Regions from separate parts of the Streptomyces sp. NPDC020780 genome, predicted to be linked through region 3. Evidence: riboswitches for the same ligand, from Rfam matches in the RefSeq annotation. Region 3 holds a riboswitch; each other region holds the start of a gene.
The links. A riboswitch is a leader RNA that binds a small molecule or an ion and turns the genes downstream of it on or off. The one in region 3 is predicted to bind cyclic di-AMP.
Positions count from the first base shown of each region.

Region 1: linked by a shared signal. The riboswitch ahead of ACH4VO_RS08660 (C40 family peptidase) and the one ahead of ACH4VO_RS11665 (transglycosylase SLT domain-containing protein) in region 3 are both predicted to bind cyclic di-AMP.
Region 2: linked by a shared signal. The riboswitch ahead of ACH4VO_RS29565 (M23 family metallopeptidase) and the one ahead of ACH4VO_RS11665 (transglycosylase SLT domain-containing protein) in region 3 are both predicted to bind cyclic di-AMP.

Region 1 covers NZ_JBIRTB010000003.1:590,301-596,407, forward strand. Annotated here, with positions in the region: gene ureG (urease accessory protein UreG) at 1-286, opposite strand, end outside; gene ACH4VO_RS08640 (urease accessory UreF family protein) at 330-995, opposite strand; gene ACH4VO_RS08645 (urease subunit alpha) at 1,013-2,734, opposite strand; gene ACH4VO_RS08650 (urease subunit beta) at 2,727-3,038, opposite strand; gene ACH4VO_RS08655 (urease subunit gamma) at 3,052-3,354, opposite strand; cyclic di-AMP (ydaO/yuaA leader) riboswitch at 4,259-4,460, shown strand; gene ACH4VO_RS08660 (C40 family peptidase) at 4,464-4,934, shown strand; gene ACH4VO_RS08665 (LysR substrate-binding domain-containing protein) at 5,123-5,344, shown strand; gene ACH4VO_RS08670 (8-amino-7-oxononanoate synthase) at 5,732-6,107, opposite strand, start outside.
Region 2 covers NZ_JBIRTB010000021.1:17,891-23,997, reverse strand. Annotated here, with positions in the region: gene ACH4VO_RS29595 (TetR family transcriptional regulator C-terminal domain-containing protein) at 123-761, shown strand; gene ACH4VO_RS29590 (hypothetical protein) at 1,215-1,436, opposite strand; gene ACH4VO_RS29585 (hypothetical protein) at 1,599-1,748, opposite strand; tRNA gene ACH4VO_RS29580 (tRNA-Met) at 2,314-2,387, shown strand; partial or broken gene ACH4VO_RS29575 (TipAS antibiotic-recognition domain-containing protein) at 2,576-2,721, shown strand; gene ACH4VO_RS29570 (PP2C family protein-serine/threonine phosphatase) at 2,855-4,012, shown strand; cyclic di-AMP (ydaO/yuaA leader) riboswitch at 4,246-4,398, shown strand; gene ACH4VO_RS29565 (M23 family metallopeptidase) at 4,410-5,450, shown strand; gene ACH4VO_RS29560 (PrsW family intramembrane metalloprotease) at 5,741-6,107, opposite strand, start outside.
Region 3 covers NZ_JBIRTB010000005.1:209,093-215,199, forward strand. Annotated here, with positions in the region: gene ACH4VO_RS11655 (sugar isomerase) at 1-720, shown strand, start outside; gene ACH4VO_RS11660 (hypothetical protein) at 785-1,327, opposite strand; gene ACH4VO_RS11665 (transglycosylase SLT domain-containing protein) at 1,537-2,406, opposite strand; cyclic di-AMP (ydaO/yuaA leader) riboswitch at 2,411-2,596, opposite strand; gene ACH4VO_RS11670 (hypothetical protein) at 2,954-3,190, shown strand; gene ACH4VO_RS11675 (SMI1/KNR4 family protein) at 3,314-4,015, opposite strand; gene ACH4VO_RS11680 (NAD(P)H-dependent oxidoreductase) at 4,405-4,857, opposite strand.

The sequences.
Region 1 (6,107 bases), on a different contig from region 3:
TGGCGGTGTGAGGGCAGGCGCCGGTCTCCACGGCCTGGATGCGCTCGGGGGGCAGCACCGCGTTGCGGAGCAGGAAGGCGGCGTCCTCCTGGGTGTAGATGTCGTTGGTGACCACGGCGATGGACAGCCGGTCGCGCAGGACACGGCAAAGGGCGGCGACGGTCGCGGTCTTCCCGGAACCCACGGGCCCCCCGAGGCCGATGCGCAGGGCGCGACGGGTTCCGTCGGGGCGCACGGCGTCGGCGCTGAGAGCCGCGGGTCCGTCATGGGCGTGGTCGAGGTGCATGGGTGCGGCTCCTGTGAGGATCGGGAATCGGGAATCGGTGGCGTCAGGACGCGAACAGCCGGAGGGGCCAGGCCGCGTGCGCCTCCGCGGTGATGTCGAGGAGCGGTGCGGAGGCGGCGGGCAGGGCGTCGATGCCTTCCCTCGCGGCCGCGGCGGCCTGTTCGGCGACCCGATCGAGCGCGGGCGCGAGGCGGGCGAGGACTGCGGTGGCCTCGAAGGGGTCCAGGGAGAGCAGCCGGACCACCGCGGTGGCGGGTCCGCTGACGGTCTCGTACGCGACGCAGTGTGCGGCGTCCTCCGGACCGAGGCCCGCCGTGCGTGCGGTGAGGCCGAGGACGACGGGCTGGTGCGCGCCGCGCGGGCGGGCCGCGGCGAGTGCGTCCAGCTCGGGGCCGGGCCAGGTCGCCCGCGCCGCCCGCATGAGCTGGCGGCCGAGCTTGCGTCCCACGGACCGCAGCGCGGGCGAGGGGGTCCGGGCGTCGGCTGCCTCGTCGAGGGCGAGCGGGTCGAGCCCGTGGGCCGCCGCGGCGGCGAGCGCCGCGGCGGTGAGGCCGGTGGTGTGCAGCCGGCCCAGGCAGAAGTCCGCCAGGCTCCGGGCGTCACGGATGTGGCCCGCCTTGACGGCAGGCTCGGCCCCTCCGGAGTGGGCGTGGCCTCCGGCCGGGAAGCGGCCGTCGGCAAGGACGAGGAGTGCGGCGCGTGTCGTCATGAGGTGCCGTCCGCCGCTCAGAAGAGGAAGTAACGCTGGGCCATCGGGAGTTCGGCGGCCGGTGCGGGCTCGACCCGTTCCCCGTCGATGGTGACGGCGAAACTGTCGGGTTCCACGTGGACCTGGGGCAGAGCGTCGTTCTCCCGCATGTCCGCCTTGGTGATTCCGCGCGTACTGGTGATCGGGACGAACCGCTTGCCGAGGCCCAGCCGTTCCGGCAGCCCGTCCGCCAGCGCCGCTTCGGCGACGAAGTTGACGGAGTTGGCGGCGGGCGCCCGGCCGACGGCGCCGAACATCGGGCGCGGCAGGACCGGCTGGGGGGTGGGAATGGAGGCGTTGGCGTCTCCCATCTGCGCGTAGGCGATCTGGCCGCCCTTGATCACAGTCCGGGGCTTGACGCCGAAGAACGCCGGGTCCCACAGGACGAGGTCGGCGAGCTTGCCTGTCTCGACCGAGCCGATCTCCCGGTCGAGTCCCTGGGCGACGGCCGGGTTGATCGTGTATTTGGCGACATAGCGACGTGCGCGGTGGTTGTCGGCGGGACCGTCACCGGGCAGGGAGCCGCGTCGCCGTTTCATCACGTGGGCCGTCTGCCAGGTCCGCAGGACCACTTCACCGATGCGTCCCATCGCCTGGGAGTCCGAGGAGATGATCGAGATGGCGCCGAGGTCGTGGAGGATGTCCTCGGCCGCGATGGTCGAGGGCCGGATCCGGGACTCGGCGAAGGCGAGGTCCTCCGGTACCGCCGGGTTGAGGTGGTGGCAGACCATCAGCATGTCGAGGTGTTCCTCGATGGTGTTGACGGTGTGCGGACGCGTGGGGTTGGTGGAGCTGGGCAGGACGTACGGCTCCGACACCACGGTGATGATGTCGGGGGCGTGCCCGCCTCCCGCACCTTCGGTGTGGTACGAGTGGATGGTGCGCCCGGCGATGGCGGCCAGCGTGTCGGCGACGAAGCCGGCCTCGTTGAGCGTGTCCGTGTGGATGGCGAGCTGGGCTCCGGTCTCCTCGCACACGCGCAGACAGGCGTCGATGACGGCGGGGGTCGCGCCCCAGTCCTCGTGGATCTTGAATCCCAGTGCTCCGGCCCGTAGTTGGGAGTGCATGGCCTCGCGGGACATGGTGTTGCCCTTGCCGAGCAGGCCGATGTTGACGGGGTACTCCTCCAGTGCCTCGAACATCCGGGCGAGGTGCCAGGGTCCTGGGGTGACGGTGGTCGCCTTGCTGCCCTCCGCGGGCCCGGTTCCACCCCCGACGAGTGTCGTGATGCCGGCGGAGAGCGCCTGGTCGATCAGGGTCGGCGAGATGAAGTGGACGTGCGCGTCGATGGCCCCCGCCGTGACGAACATGCCGTTGCCCGCGATGATCTCCGTCTCGGGGCCGATGACGAGGTCGGGGTGGACGCCGTCCATCGTGTCCGGGTTGCCGGCCTTGCCGATGCCGGTGATCCGACCGCCTCGGATGCCGATGTCGGCCTTGACGACACCCCAGTGGTCGATGATGACGGCGCCGGTGACCACGGTGTCGGGCGCGCCCTCGGCGCGGGTGGTGCGCGCCTGGCCCATCGACTCCCGGATCACCTTCCCGCCGCCGAACACGGCTTCGTCACCGGCCAGTCCGGGCCCCCCGGAGCGGTCCTCCTCGATCTCGACGACGAGATCGGTGTCGGCGAGCCGGATGCGGTCGCCGGTGGTGGGGCCGAACAGGTCGGCGTATACGGCACGGCTGAGTTCAGGCATCGAGAGGACCTCCGGTGTCGCCGCGCAGCCCGGGAACGACGCGCAGACCTGCGAGCGGGACGAGCTCGACGTCGACCGGGATGCCGGGCTCGAAGCGCACGGCGGTCCCCGCCGCGATATGGAGACGCAGCCCGCGGGCAGCGGGACGGTCGAACTCCAGACCCGGGTTGGTCTCGGCGAAGTGGTAGTGCGAGCCGACCTGGACGGGGCGGTCCGCGACGTTGAGGACGGTGAGGCGGGTGACGGGGCGCCCCTCGTTGAGCGGCACGGTGCCGTCCGCGTAGAGGATCTCTCCGGGAATCATCGGTGTGCTCCCGTCAGACGATCGGTTCATGGACGGTGACGAGCTTGGTGCCGTCCGGGAAGGTGGCCTCCACCTGGACGTCGTGGATCATCTCCGGGATGCCGTCCATGACGTCCTCCCGGGTGAGCACCTTCCTTCCCGAGGCCATCAGTTCGGCGACGGTCCGGCCGTCACGCGCACCCTCCAGGAGGTGTGAGGTGATCAGGGCGACCGCCTCGGGATGGTTCAGCCGCAGCCCGCGCGCCCTGCGCTTTCCGGCGACATCGGCCGCCACGTGGATGAGCAGGCGTTCCTGTTCGTGCGGAGTCAGTTGCACGCTTCCACCTCTTCGTCTTCCGCCCGGTACCGGCTCCGGGCGCAGCGGGACCCTATCCACCTTCAACACTTTGTTGAAGGTGGAAGAGGGCCTCGCGGCCAGGTATTGCACGTTAGGGCGGAAGTTTTTCCGGCGCGTTAACTGATCTTTTGCCGACCCATGTACATCAGGGGCGCCGAGCGCGGCCCGGGCGCGGCAGGCCCGGCCCGCCGCGCCCCACCTCCCGCGCCCGGCGAATCCGGCTCGGCGAGGACCCCCCGGGCGACGCCCCACCGGGGACGCTCCCGTACCGGCCCGCGCCGAAGGTGAATGCGATGGCTGCGTCTCTGGGTGTGGTCGGCCGGATCGGCCGGACCGATCCGGCGCGCTGCGGCGATACCTGCGGAGCGCCCCGGTCGCCGCGGGCGCCGGCCCCGCGCCGTTCCCCTGCGGGACGCGCCGGCGATCACGCACGAGAGGAGCGAGACGCAGATCCACGCGGAGACACCGGTCCGCCCCTGCGCAGGCTGGTCGGGGACCGGCGCGCCAGGTGGGTCACCATGCCGCCGACCGCTACGAGTTGAGCTCCCGGTCGCCCGACTGCCGCATCCTCTCCGCTTCTCGGCGCACGCGCCGCGACACGCCCGGCGGGCCGAGGAATCTTCCTCCCTCGTTCGGCTCAGACAGCCCCCCTCAGGAGGGACAGTTCAACTTGCGCATCGCGTGGGGACGCTGAGCGGAACACCCTGTTCCGCCGCTGGTACGCGGCTGGTGCGGCAGGACCTCCGGGGAGCGGCGTCAGCCCCGCCCACCCGAACGGGCCAGCCGTGACGACTCTCACATAACGCCTTTTCAGTTCGGAAAACAGACACCGCGTGAGTAAAGATCCGTGGGACGACAAGCCCCCGCCACCGCGGCGGGGCGGTCCGGGCGGACGCCGAGTCCTGCCGCCGTCCGGACGCCTGGTCGACAGGAGTGGATCGGCAGGAGTGGAGGACCCGAGCACAACGGGCCGCCCGGACACCCGTTCCGGACAGCCCTCGGGGTGAAGCCGCCGAGCGCGGCCGGGCAACTTCGCCAGCCCGAACCCGACAGGTCATCCTTCACAGGCGGCTGACGAAGGGTTGCGCATGACTGCGCAGGTTCATGTCCCGTCTCTGTTCGCCCGGGTCGGTACGGCCTCGGTTCTCACACTCGCGGTCGGCACCACGATGCTGGCGCCCGGCATCGTCGACGACGCCGAAGCCGCGACCAACTCGACGAAGGCGCTGAAGGTCGCCGCCTCGAAGAAGGGGGCGCCCTACCGGTGGGGCGCCACGGGCCCCCACCGGTTCGACTGCTCGGGCCTCACGCTCTACGCCTTCAAGAAGGCGGGCAAGAAACTCCCCCGCACGGCCCAGCAGCAGTACAACACCACGCGCCACATCACCAGGTCGCAGCGGCAACGCGGCGACCTGGTCTTCTTCCATGCGGGCCGCAGCGTGTACCACGTGGGCATCTACGCCGGCGGAGGCAGGATCTGGCACTCCCCGAAGACCGGGGCGGTGGTCAGACTGGAGAAGATCTGGTCGAAGAGCGTCTGGTACGGAAGGGTCCGCTGACGTCCGTACACCTGTACGCACGTCCTCTGTTCGCCCGTGTGCTGATACGCGCCTCCGGGGTGCACGCGTACACCGCACCCGTGTACGCGTGCACACTCCAACGGCCGTCGCGGACCGTCGCGCACCCGGCCGCGCCGTGGCCGGGTCAGTGCAGCAGGGGCGCGGCGACCAGTACGAGCCCCAGCGCGGTGAGCGCCGCACCGACGCTGGTCAGCGCGGGGCTCGGCGTGGCGGTGGTGCCGGAGATGGTCGCGGCGATGTCTTCGGCACCTCTGGCCGTACGGCGACTGGAACACGCGGAGTTCCGCCGGACGATCTCCGTGGCGCACCGGGGAGAGCGGAACACCGCCGCGGCGGCCACGCTGAGGGCTCTGCTGCGCAGCGGTTTCGGACGGGCCGCCGCTCACTGAGGCCCTGCCGGGTCCGCCCCGCCCGCCCGGACGCCGCGGTCTGGTTTCCGGTCAGGTAAAGGTCAGGGCAGGGCAGGGCCTGCGCGGGTACGGCCCAGGGAGGGGTGATCGAGACCGTCTTGCCGCCGTCCCGGATCGGGCTGACGCCGATCCGCGCCCTCCCGGCCGCTCACAGGCACGACAACGGCCCTCTACGCTTCGGAGCGCTCCGCCCGAGGGGGCCGCTGCTCCACGCACCGTGGGCGGAGGCCGTGGAGCGCGGGGCCGACGGCTCCAGGGGCATGAGGGCCGGCTGCGCCACGTGACCCAGGTCGCTCAACTCCCGTACCCGGGTGCGTCATTACCGCCCTACGCGGTCGGCAGCCGCCTCCAGCCCCTCATCGGGCCTCAGCCGTTCGGCATCTCCTCTTCTCCGCCTTCACCGGTGACCGGAGAGGGCGCCGTGCCCACCACCGTCGCCACGGCGCTCTCGATCTGCTCGGGTGTCAGGTCCGCCCGCGCCGTCAGCCGCAGGCGGGAGACTCCGTCCGGGACCGACGGAGGGCGGAAACACCCCACCGCGAGGCCGGCCGCCCGGCAGTCGGCCGCCCAGCGCACCGCCGCGTGGGCGGACGGTGCGCGGACGGACACGACGGCGGCGTCGGGGCGGACGGCGGTCAGCCCGGCCGCGGTCAGCCGTCCGTGCAGTTCGGCGGCGACGGCGCGCGCCCTGCCCGCGCGCTCAGGCTCGCGGCGAAGGAGCGCCAGGCCGCCCAGCGCCGCG
Region 2 (6,107 bases), on a different contig from region 3:
TCGTCGGCTCGCCGTTCCTACCCGGCTACGGGCTGGGGCCACGGCAGCCGTTCGAGCGGCGACCCATTTGTTGGCTGTAGAGCCAATTGTCATTTGGCTGCACAGCCAATAGCATCCCTGCCATGACGTCAAGGGGTCCTGAGAGGCAAGTCCGCAAATCGGCGGCCGAACGCCGCCGCGAGATCGTGGCAGCGGCCGCGCAGGTCGGGCTCGAGGACGGCCTCGAGTGCGTCACCCGGCAGCGGATCGCCGACGGCCTCGGAGTCCAGTCCGGGCTCATCCACCACTACTTCCCCGTGGTCGAGGAACTCGTGGCCGAGGCGTTCACGAGCGCCACCACGGCAGAACTGGACGGCCTGCTGCCGGAGGTGGCGGCCGAGCCCGAAAGCGCCGGCCCTCTGAGCGTCTTCCAGCGCTTCTTCGCCCTGATCTCGGACACCGAGTTCGACAACGTGAGCAAGCTCTGGCTCAACGCGCGACACCTGTCCCGCTACCGTCCCGTGCTGCACGACCAGGTGGTCAGCCAGGAGCTGCGCTGGTGCCACCGCATCGAACAGATCATCACGCAAGGCGTGCGGGAGCAGGTGTTCCACTGCGAGGATCCGTGGGCGGCCGCCGTACGCATCCTCGCCGTCGTGGACGGAGCCAGCGCGTACATCAACACCAGCAACGACCACCGCAGCCAGCCCCTCGCCGGCCTTGCCCGCGTGCTCGCAGAAGCCGAACTGGGCCTGTCGGTCGGCGACCTGCGCATGCCCTGACACGCCGCAGCGGGCTCCAAGCTCGCGGAAGCCGTCAAGCGGGGGTTTCCGCTGCGTCCTGAGCTGTCCGCGTGCGTGAGCGGATGGTGCGGCCGATCCGTATCAGGTACCGGCGCGCAAGTCTTTGACCAGGCAAGCCCGGGCGGTCTCGTGGGTTGAGGGTCCGAGTACCGCACGGCCTGCGTGAAAGCAGGTGGGACAACCCTGTCCGCCCTTACTCCGCGCCTCGACCGGCATCGTGCGGGGGGAACCTCAGGGCTCACGGCACGGCGAAGGCGTCGGGCGCGGCCACCTCGTGCCGCGTGTCCCGTACCGGGGCACAGGCCGGTGCGCAGGCCGGTGGGCAGGGCGGGACAGGTGGCGGATGACACAGGTGTCCGAGCAGCGCCCGTCGCGCCGCGGTGGCGGACCGGTTCGTGTCGGTGGCGAGCCCTGCGTGGGCCGAACGAGGCCCTAGTCCAGGCCCTCCTCCCTCAGTTCGTACATGAGGAGGAACGTGCGGTACGTCCGTGCCGAGACGTCCTGGCAGACATCGGGCCGTTCGGTGAGCGTCGAGGTGTTGTCGAGTGCCCGTCGGCAGGCCTCTTCCGTCTCCGCCTCGCTCGGGATGCTGGAGAGGAAGGCGGCGACGAGCAGGGCCACTGCGAGGACGACCACGCCGATACGGATGCGCATGGCCTGCCAACGAGCAGGCGGGCCGGCCGGTCACTCGTGGAGCGGCTGTTCCGGGGCCGGCGACGCGCCCGTCGCCCCCGGGCCGGTCACATGTCCCCCGTCACAGGCTCCCGGGAGACACGCCCGTCGGCCGCGCGCCGGCGGCCGGTGGCACGTCGCAGGTCACTCCGTCTCGTCGGTGAACGGCGGCAGGTCGGGCTCCACGAACAGCCCCGCGTACTGGGGCGTGGGAAGCGGGGCCGCGCCCGTCTCCGTGGCCGCGGTCGAACCGTCGGGGTGCCGCTGCGTCGTGGATGCGGGCATGTCGGTCATCGAGTGTCCTGTACGTAGGTGTGACGTAGGTACGTGCGGTGAAGAGCCCCGTGACCGGGCCGCCGGTGGAGATACCGGAAGGGTCCCGACCGGTACGGCGACGATGTGCCGCTACCGGTGCCGCGCCGCTTCGCGAGCGGCCGGATCATCATGCGGTGCATGCAGACTGTAACCCTCCCAGCACGGCTTTCCCCCGGTATTACGCCGCCCGGCCTGAAGGTCGGTGCGGCGGAGCGGGCTCGATGGTCCGGTTTGCGTGGAAGAGGTCGTGCGGATCGTACGTCTGCTCGGTCTCCGCGAGCGGTCGTCGCGGCCGCCGGGACGTGGGCGGGTCCAGGCGGTGGGGCCCTCGTGCAGGCCCTCCGGACAGGCGTCATGCGGAGATCACGGGGGACGCGGCGCTCTGCCGGGACAGGCCTCGCGCACGTCAACTGCCGTATTTGGAAACCGTGGTGAGCGGGATTGCCCGGCGCGCGGATGCCCGGGCGGGAGGCGGTCCGGCGGAGCCGCGGCCGTAATTGGTCAGGAGGACCTCGCGGATGCCGTAGAGTTGTCATCACAACGGCGCGGGGTGGAGCAGCTCGGTAGCTCGCTGGGCTCATAACCCAGAGGTCGCAGGTTCAAATCCTGTCCCCGCTACTGAAGACAGAGGCCCGGATCCTTCCAAGGATCCGGGCCTCTGTCGTATGCCCGTACGCACCCGGCCGGGGCCTCCGTCGCCCGCAAGGTGTTCTTGTCGGTGCGCTGGACCTTGACGCCCCTGACGGCCAGGGCGCTCTCGTCCGGTTCGGCGGTGGCTGCCGTTGTGGCCGTCGCCCGCGACGGTGGTCACCCGGTCGTACGTCATCGGCGCCGGCGAGATGTATGTCGCCGACGAGCGCTTCGGAAAGAACTACGATCGGTAGGGGGACGGTACCGCCGTCCCGTACGGGATGCACTGACGATGTACGCGCGGCACCGACCCTCCGACTGACCTCCGGAGGCCGGGGCTCCGGCGTGCTCCTCCCTTCGGCCGATGCCGTTGTGCCGCACGGCGCGGCGACGGTCAGCCTGGGCGGGGCGCGGTACCGTCCGCAGCCGTGGGCGGACCGGGTAGGAGTGCACAGGTGGGGAAGCGGGAAAAACGGGGCGGGGCGGCCTTCGGCACACCCCGGGCGCGGCGGCTCGTGCGCTTGCTGCCGGCCCTGATGATCGTGGTCGGAGTCGTCTTCGACACCGTGACGCCGGCCGCGGTCACGGCCGTCCCGTTCTTCGCCGCGGCTCCGCTGCTCGCCGCCCCCTTCTTCTCGATGGCCAGCACGCTCCGTACCGGCGTCGCCGCGGTCCTCGTCGTCCTCGCCATCCGGCTCTCCGACGGCACGCTCGCCAGGGTCGTGCCGGTCACCGACCTGCTCACCCTGATCACCGTCTCCGGGCTCGCCCTCGTCATCAACGCCGTCGTACGGCGCAGCAACGAGCAGCTGGCCTCGGCCCGCGCCGTCGCGGCCACCGCGATGCGGGCGGTGCTCCCGGCGCCGGACGACCGCATCGGCGGGCTGCTGGTTGCGGCACGGTACGAGGCGGCCCAGGCGGACGAGTTCGTCGGCGGTGACCTGTTCGCCGTCGCGGACACACCGCACGGGGTCCGGCTGGTCGTGGGGGACGTACGCGGCAAGGGGCTGGAGGCCGTGGGGGCGGTGGCCGTGGTGATCGGGGCGTTCCGGGAGGCGGCCGAGCAGGAGCTGTCGCTGGAGGGCGTGGCCCAGCGGCTGGAGCGCGCGCTGGCGCGGGAGGGCACGCGGCGTGGCGGGCTCGACACCATGGAGGGGTTCGTCACCGCCGTACTCGCCGAGATCCCGGCGGGTTCGGACACGGTGCGGATCGTCAACCGCGGTCACCCCGAGCCGATCCTGCTGCACGGAGACGGGGCGCTCGACGTGTTGTCGCCCAGTGCTCCCGCCCTGCCGATCGGCATGGGGCTGGACGTGTGGCCGGACCGGTCGGACGAGTGGGCCATGCCGCCCGGGGCGACGCTTCTGGTGTTCACGGACGGCCTCTCCGAGGCCCGGAACGCGGACGGTGCCTTCTACGACCCGGCGGACCGGCTGCGTGGCCGGATCTTCCCCGGACCCGACGAGCTGCTCTCCGCCCTCACCGACGACGTACGGCTGCACACCGGGGGCCGGTCCACGGACGACATGGCGCTCCTGGCGGTCGGGCGGCCCGCCCGGGGGCAGCCGGAGCGGCGGACGACGGTGAAGATCGTGGGGAGGGGCGAGGGATGACCGCTGCGACTGTCCGTGATCGAAGGACGCCGCTACGCATAACGTTTGACACTCCGTCAGAAACTGATGGTCGGTAAAGGGATATGCAACTCGTCCGTTTGTGACCGTTTCACCCATAAAAATGCAGGTCGTAGGCGTGAATGATCACCTGGAACGGCTTGGAATCGGGCCCTGGTCTCTATTAACGTTCGATAACGCAGCGCGGTTGTCCCAGTCGTCGCCAGAGGCGGCACCGTGCGCGAGCGCCGAATTCCGCAAGGGAACCGGGGAACCACCTACATGGGGTGAATCGGGCACCTGCGTCTCGTGAGAGACGAAGGGACCCGTAGGAGACCTTCCTGCTCCGAACCCGTCAGCTAACCCGGTAGGCGAGAAGGAAGGAAAGGAGTGCGCCCACGTGGCGTCCAATCAGCCTGCCCCCGAGGCCCCGTCACCCTTCAGGACCGACTCGTTCGGTGGCGAGGAGAGGACCTGGGACGAGTGGAATCCCACCGAGGAATCCATCCGCCCCGTGCGCGGCAGGCACCGCGTAGCCAAGCAGCGAGGTCTCGCCCGTAGCTCCACCGTCCTCGGCGTCGGTGTCATCGCGGCCGTCGGCGCGGGCGGCATGGCCACCGCGCAGAGCAAGCCGCCGGTCTCCATCTCTCTTCCCGATTCCATCGCGGACAAGCTTCCCGACGCCACGTCCCTTCCCGGCGTGGGCGCTTTCATGTCCGACGAGGCCGAAGCGGACCACGAGACCCTCGCCGCCTCCGCCCCGCTGACCACGGCCGGCATCACCGCCGCCGAGGCGGAGGGGGGAACCACCGACGCCGGTGAGGCCCTGCGGGCGCGCATCCTCCAGCAGGCCGAGCAGCAGCAGGCCGGAGCCGATGCCGAGGCCAGGGCCGCGCAGGAGAAGGCCGCCGCCGAGGAGGCCGCGGCCCAGGCCGCCAAGCAGCAGAGCAAGGCCGAGGCCCAGGCCGCGGCCGAGAAGAAGGCGGCGGAGGAGGCTGCGAGGAAGAAGGCCGAGGCCGAGCGCCTCGCCAAGCTCGCCGCCAGCTACGCCATCCCCACGTCCTCGTACACGATCACGTCGACCTACGGCCAGGCCGGATCGATGTGGTCCTCCGGCTACCACACCGGGCTGGACTTCGCCGCGCCGACCGGCACCCCGGTCAAGGCGGTCCACGGCGGAACGGTGAAGTCGGCCGGCTGGTCCGGCTCGTACGGCTACCGCACGGTCCTCGAGCTCGAGGACGGTACGGAGGTCTGGTACTGCCACCAGTCCTCGATGGACGTCACGGCCGGTCAGACGGTCAGCACGGGTGACACCATCGGACGCGTCGGCGCCACCGGCAATGTGACGGGCCCGCACCTCCACCTCGAGGTCCACACCGCGGACGGCTCGGGCATCGACCCGATGAGCTGGCTGCGCAGCAAGGGCCTGTCGATCTGACCGCCCGCGCCGGCGTACGGCGCACCCGAACCCCGGCGGCCCTGACGCACACCCCCCGACGTCAGGGCCGCCGGTCTGCGTACGGCAGGGGGCGGCGTGGGTGCCGCGCCTGGTTGTCCGGGGTCCGGGGGTGCCGGCTGGGCGGGTGCCGGGTCTGCGTCCGGGGGCCCGCCCGCTGCGTCGGACCGCCCGTGCGGGTACCGCCCCTGGCTGTTCCGGGTCTGCGGGTGCCTGGTCTGCGGGTGCCGGGTCTGCGTCCGCGGGAACCCGCTCGTGCGCGCCGGGTGGCCCTACCGGGGCGGCGGGTGGTGGCCGCCCGGCTGCTGACCGCCGGTGTGCAGATAGGGGTTGGGGCCGCCGTAGTGCCGGTGCGGCGGTGGGAGCTGCTGCGGATACGGCCGGTCGTAGGGCAGTTGGCGGGGGAACGGGCCGGGCGGAGGCATCCGGTGGGCGCGTATCCGGCCCGTCGCGTGGGCCGCGTACGTCAGGGCCGGGCCCGCGACGTCCCGGCGCTGCCACAGATGGTGCAGCAACTCCTGCTCCCGTACGGCGAACTCATGGCCCGCTCCGTCGTGGCGGGCCCTGCGGCGCAGCATCGCCAGCGAGGTCGCGAACAGCTCGTACTCCGCTACCGCGCGGGCCGCGGCCCTGCCCCGG
Region 3 (6,107 bases):
GGGCAGGGCGAGTCCGATGCCTTCGCCGCCTCGGAGTTCCCCTTCGGCCGGCGGTACGACCGGGTCGTCGCCCTGACGCGCTCGGGCACGACGACGGAGGTGCTCGACCTGCTGACCCGGTTGCGCGGCACCACGGCGACCCTCGCGGTGACGGCCGATCCGCAGACCCCCGTCATGGCGGCAGCCGACGAGGTGGTGGTGCTCGACTTCGCCGACGAACGGTCCGTCGTGCAGACCAGGTTCGCCACCACGGCGCTCACCCTCTTCCGCGCCCACCTCGGGCTGCACACCGACGACGTGGTGCGGGACGCGGAGACCGCACTGGCCGAGCCACTGCCCGACGGGCTCACGGAGTGCGCGCAGTTCAGCTTCCTGGGCCGCGGCTGGACGGTCGGGCTCGCCAACGAGGCGGCGCTGAAGATGAAGGAGGCGTCACTGTCCTGGACGGAGTCGTATCCGGCGATGGAGTACCGCCACGGGCCCATCAGCATCGCCACGGCCGGGACGGCGACCTGGATGTTCGGTTCCGCGCCGGAAGGCCTCGCCGAGCAGGTACTGGCGACCGGCGCCCGCTGGGTGGCGAGCGGCCTGGACCCGCTGGCGGAGCTGGTCAGGGTGCAGCGGCTCGCGGTCGCCCGGGCGGTGGCCCGGGGTCTCGACCCGGACCTGCCCCGTCACCTGACCCGGTCGGTGGTCCTCGACGAGGCCGCCGGGGCCTGAGCCGGCGCACGCGGGGTGCGCCGGGCGGGGTCCGTCCGCCCGGCGCGCCCTGCGGAGGACCGGTTCAGGCGGCCTCGTCGAAGTAGGCGTCCAGCGCCGCGTCGAGGCCCGCCGTCCACTCCTTGAGGCTGCTCCGGGCCGCCGCCTCGACCTCCGCGTTGAACCAGCGGCGGCTCGACAGATGGACCGTGACAGTGAACCGGCGGCCGAAGCGGGCGGTCTTGACCTCCACCGCGCCGATCTCGGACCAGTCGAAGTCCGCCTCCTGGTCGTCCAGCCGGAACCGGACGCCCTCGCGGTCGACCCGGATCGATCCGCGCCGGTCGCTGACCTCGAAGACGGGCCCGTCCTCCTTCCCGGCGTCGGAGCCGCCCCCGGCCTCTTCCTGTACCGCCGCGTCGGCGTCGTCCGGAACAGGCGCCCGTCCGGCGGCAGCCGCGGGATCCTCCCCGCTCTCCGCCCCGGCGCGCGCGTCAGCGGCCTCTGCCGCCTCGTCCGTTTTCCCCTCCGTCCGCGCGGGGGCAGGGGCCGTCAGGCCGGGGATGTACGCCGGGTCCGTGCCCGCGGCGAACTCTGGCTTGGTGTTGGAATCTATGCGCTGCTCCACGGCGGGCAGTATGGACGACGAACCTGTACGAGACCAGTCGCCAGGGGGCGCGGCCCCGCGCCCCGTACCCCTGCGCCGCCGGTGCGGGCCCCTCCCGCACCGGCGGCCGACCGCGCGCACGGGTCCCCGCACACGGAAAGACGGGTGGTGCGGGTCCGTCAGAACCCGCACCACCCGTCAGGCATGGTCCGCTGTCACGCGGTCAGACCTCAGTAGGCACCGAACACGTTGTCGATCGAGCCGTACCGGTCGGCGGCGTAGTTGCACGCGGCCGTGATGTTGGCGACCGGGTCGTAGCTGTCCATCGACGTGCCGGGCACGTGGTAGGCCTGGAAGGTCGGGTCGATGACCTGCAGCAGCCCCTTGGACGGGACGCCGTTGATCGCGTTGATGTCCCAGTTGTTGATGGCCAGGGGGTTACCCGAGGACTCGCGCATGATGTTGCGGTGGATGCCCTCGTACGTGCCGGGGATGCCGTGCTCGGCCATGACAGCCAGCGACTCCTTGATCCAGCCGTCGAGGTCGTTCGTGTACGTGACCGGCGCGGCGGCGACGGCCTCGACGGCGGCGGGCGCACCCTGGGCGGCCAGCTCCGTGGTCCGTTCGGAACGGTCGGCGCGGTCGGCGCCTCGCGCGGCACGGTCCGGGGAAGCGGACGGCTCCGCCTTCTTGCCGGCCTTGTCCGCGGCCTTCGGCGCCTTGCTGTCGGCATGGGTCCCGATGGTCAGCTTCAGGCCGGGGTGAATCAGGTCCGGGTTACTGCCGACAGCCTTTCGGTTGCCGTTGTAGAGCTCCTGCCAGCCACCGCTCACGGAATGATCGCGTGCGATCTTGGAAAGGGAATCACCCAAGATCACGGAATACGTGACGGGCTCGGACTTCTGCGCGGCAATTCCCTTGCCGGACAGGGCGGTCGAGGTGACCGACTTTTCCACCGCCACCGGCTGCGCCGGCGCGGCGAACGCTCCGGTCGCACCGATCACGGGGAGCGCGAGGGCGGCTCCGCCCGTGCTCACGGCGATGATGCCGCGGGTCAGCGAACTGGTCCCGGAACGACGGTTCTTGAACTTTGCGGGCATGCTGAATTCCTCTCCGCCGCCTACGAAGTGAGCTGTCGGGTTCGGGCTGGAGATGCCCGGCCGCACGTGAATGCGACTTCACCCCGAGCCGTTCCGGATACCGGATCGGCGCTTACCTGGGTCCCCCGCTCCTGCCGTACGAGATGTGGTCGGGTTCCCGGACGGCGGCAGGATTCGGCGTTCCATCCGGAGTGAGGGTGACCGTAGGCGAGAAATGCCGAAAGGAACAAGCCCCGCATTCGTGATCACAATTCAGCGGAAAGATCAATTCACGGAAATACGTGTAACCGACCCCACACGGCGCACTCAACTTTCTTGGCGCGCAAGGGAAGCGGAAGACGCGTCACGGCGTCCCGGGCGAAGAGCGTGACCCTGGTCACGGCGTCCGATAAGGGTGATTTGCGGTACGCCGCAAGGGGTGCCGATCCACCTGACGACTCGTCGAAAATTACGGTATTAATTCTAGAAAAGACATCAAAACGGGCATATGACGCACTTGGGTCACTGATGCGCATATCAATGACCATCGCGTGGAACCCGTCCTCGTATGACCGACAGCGTGAACCCCGACCTGGCGAACCCGCGGATCACCGTCCTGCCCGTTCAGCCCGGGCATCCGCCCTTCCGCGTCGTGGAGATCGACGGAGAGGTCGTCGGCGCGGCGACGTCGATGACGGACCTCCTGCTCCTCGCCGCCGATGCCGGCATCACGGTCCACGACCTCGAGGACCCGGCCGTCGTGCGGTGGGTGGGCGGCGGCAAACTCACCTGGAGGCGGCACTGAGCGGGCACCCGACGGCAGCGGCCGCCGACGGCACGCCCCGGTTCCCGGCCACTCCTGCGTGCGGCAGTCGGCCCGGCCCGGCGGCCGCATGCCTGTCGGAGCGCCAGGGCCACGGGCCGCTCGTCAGCCGGCCGGCGGCTCGCCGGTCCACGGATCGAGGCCCGCCCTGCGGCGGGCCCGCTGCACGGCCCTGCTCACGAATGCGTGGCGCCCCCGCCCCATCACCCCGTCCACGGTGATCGGCGACATCTCGAACGCGCCCGTCAGAAGCCTGCGCAGGAACTCGGCCATCCCGAACCGGTACAGGGCGAACGTGGGTACGGTGTGACGCCCACAGACCACCACGGGCCAGCGGTCGGGGTCCTCGTCCATCGTCAGCCAGCACAGGATGTCCGCCTCGGTCGTCGTCCCCCAGGCGAGCAGGGCACCGGGATCCAGCACCAGGTCGGGGCCGGCGGGATCGGCCCACACCTCGTCGGCCTCCACCCTCCAGGCCTCCCGTACGGCTCCGGTCCCCTCGGCCATCGCATCGGGAGTCCGTCCGCCCTCGGGAGCGTCCGTGGGCAGCGGTCGGTGGACGGCGATCGCGCCGTCCACCGAGCCCTCCCCGTACGCGCGCATGAAGGCCTTGTAGTCGGCCGGGAAGGGGGCACCCCAGCGGGCTTCGGCGACCGCCCAGTCGACCTGCTCGTCGATTCCGTATGTCGTCGGCAGCAGGGGCCCCAGCGCCTCGATGGACGCGGGTAACGCGGGCCGGTTCCGTCCCCCACCGTGCCGGCCCCGCCGGGCCACCGGAATCCAGCCGCTGACGCTCCGTCCCAGCACTTCGCGACTCCCACCTGTCGTCCCGTGGAAGGGTCCGCTCCTCCCACAGAACCCAGCGACGCACGGGGTCCACGCATCACACTTCGGAGGGCCGGGGCCCCGCGGACGGGCCACCGTCTCCCGTGCCCGGCGATGCCCGGCGCAACGTGCTGGATCAGGAAGCGGGGCGTACGGCTCCGATGCACGGCTCCGCACGACAAGAGGCCCCGCGGCGGGTGCGGAGGACCCGGCACACGGGCCCGGCCGTAAAAGCACCGGCGGTGTCGTCGCGGGGGAGGGTCAACGCCCCGGCGGCGTCGCGGCGGGGCGCGGGCGTCCGGGAATGCCGGCGGGCGTCGGCGGCCGGGAGCGGCCCGTCCCCCGCCACCCTCGCCGGCGGCCCGGCTCCGTCAGGCCATCAGCCCGGCGGCTACGGTTGCGCCGAGCTCCCAGCAGGCCTCGATGTCCGCCCTGCCCGGCTCACCGGTCACGGTCACCGCGTCGGCGGAGCGGCGCCATCCCAGGCCCGTCGTGATCGACTCGACGCCCCGCAGCGCTCCGGTGACGTCGTTGCCGCCGTGCACGTAGTAACCGAAGGGGCGGCCGCGCGTCGCGTCCAGGCACGGGTAGTAGACCAGGTCGAAGAAGTGCTTGAGGGCGCCGGACATGTAGCCGAGGTTCGCGGGGGTGCCGAGGAGGAAACCGTCGGCGGCGAGCACGTCGGACGCCGTCGCGGCGAGCGCGGCGCGTCGTACGACGCGTACGCCTTCGATCTCGTCCGTCGTCGCGCCGGCGACGACGGCCTCGAAGAGGGTTTGGCAGTTCGGCGAAGGGGTGTGATGAACGATCAGCAAGGTGGCCACGTTCCCGAACCCTGCCGTCCTGGTCCTCCGCCCGCAAGCGAGCACGTCGGCCTGTCGCCGTCCGCCACGGTGGGTACGGCAGGTGGCGAGCGCTCCGGGAGGAGCGGGCGGTGGCGTAGGGGCGGGCGGGCCGCCGCACCCCGGGGTGGCTGCCCGCCCCGCACGTGGCTCCGACGCCGCCGGGACGCGCCCCCGCGCCTCTCTCCCCGGATGCCGGCCGGCGTGCGTCGTGCTCATGGCTCGCCGATCACCCCGGTCCGGACCACCGCCCGCTGAGGGCGTGGACAGCGGGGCCGTCCGGGGGCACGGACAGGCGGACGCCGTGCGTGGTCGACGTCCTGCCCGCTCGCCCGGACGGGAGACCGATCGGCCGGACGGGAGACCGATCGGCCGGATGGGAGACTGATCGGCCGTGGACGGCAACACAGGGGGCGGCGGAACTCATGCGCGCACGAAAAGATTCCACACGGGCGGCGGAACTCGTGCGCGTGCGACGGGGCTCCCCGGGAACGGCGGCATGGGTCGTGGTGGCGGCGGTCACACTGACGGGCTGCTCCTCCCTCCTCCGGGACCTCGGCCCGCTTCCCTCCGCCTCTTCGGGCCCACCGGTGCCCACGGAGACGGTGGTGTCGGAGCTGACCTCGGCTATGAGGGCGGAAGGTGTCACTCTCGAACGGACACCCCAGGAACTGGTCCCTTTCGAGTGCCATGAGAGTTTGTCGGCCGAGTTGCCGTCGGACACGGCCGACACCGTCCTGAAGTCGGGCTTCGCTCGCGCCCGTTCGGAGTTCGGCTGGGAGCCGGCCCCGGCCCCGGGCAGCGGAGGGCTCGCCCTGCGCAGGACCAACTGGACTGCGGCGACGACCCTTCCCAGCACGTGGTCGGCGGACTCCCCCACAGCCCTGGTCGTGATCTCCTTGCAGTGCGACCGGGGCCGCTCGAAACGCCCGCAGCCCACGGGCTCTTCCGGAGCACCTGCGCCTTCGCCCTCCTGAGCCGCACGCACTGTACGGGCGCAGCCCGGAGCGCCTCGGGGCCGTGCGCCGACGCGCTCCGGGCTGCGCCCGTGCCCAGGGCGCACGAAAAGTGGCCGGCCGCCACCCCCGCGGACTTATTGACATGCCCACCACCGATGGCAATGCTGTGGGGACGCTTTTCCATCGATGTAGACCTGGGGACGGCAGCCGGTGCAGATATCCCTGCGCCCGGTACGGCAGGCCGCCTGACGATGCCGGCGTAGAGCTCGGCGC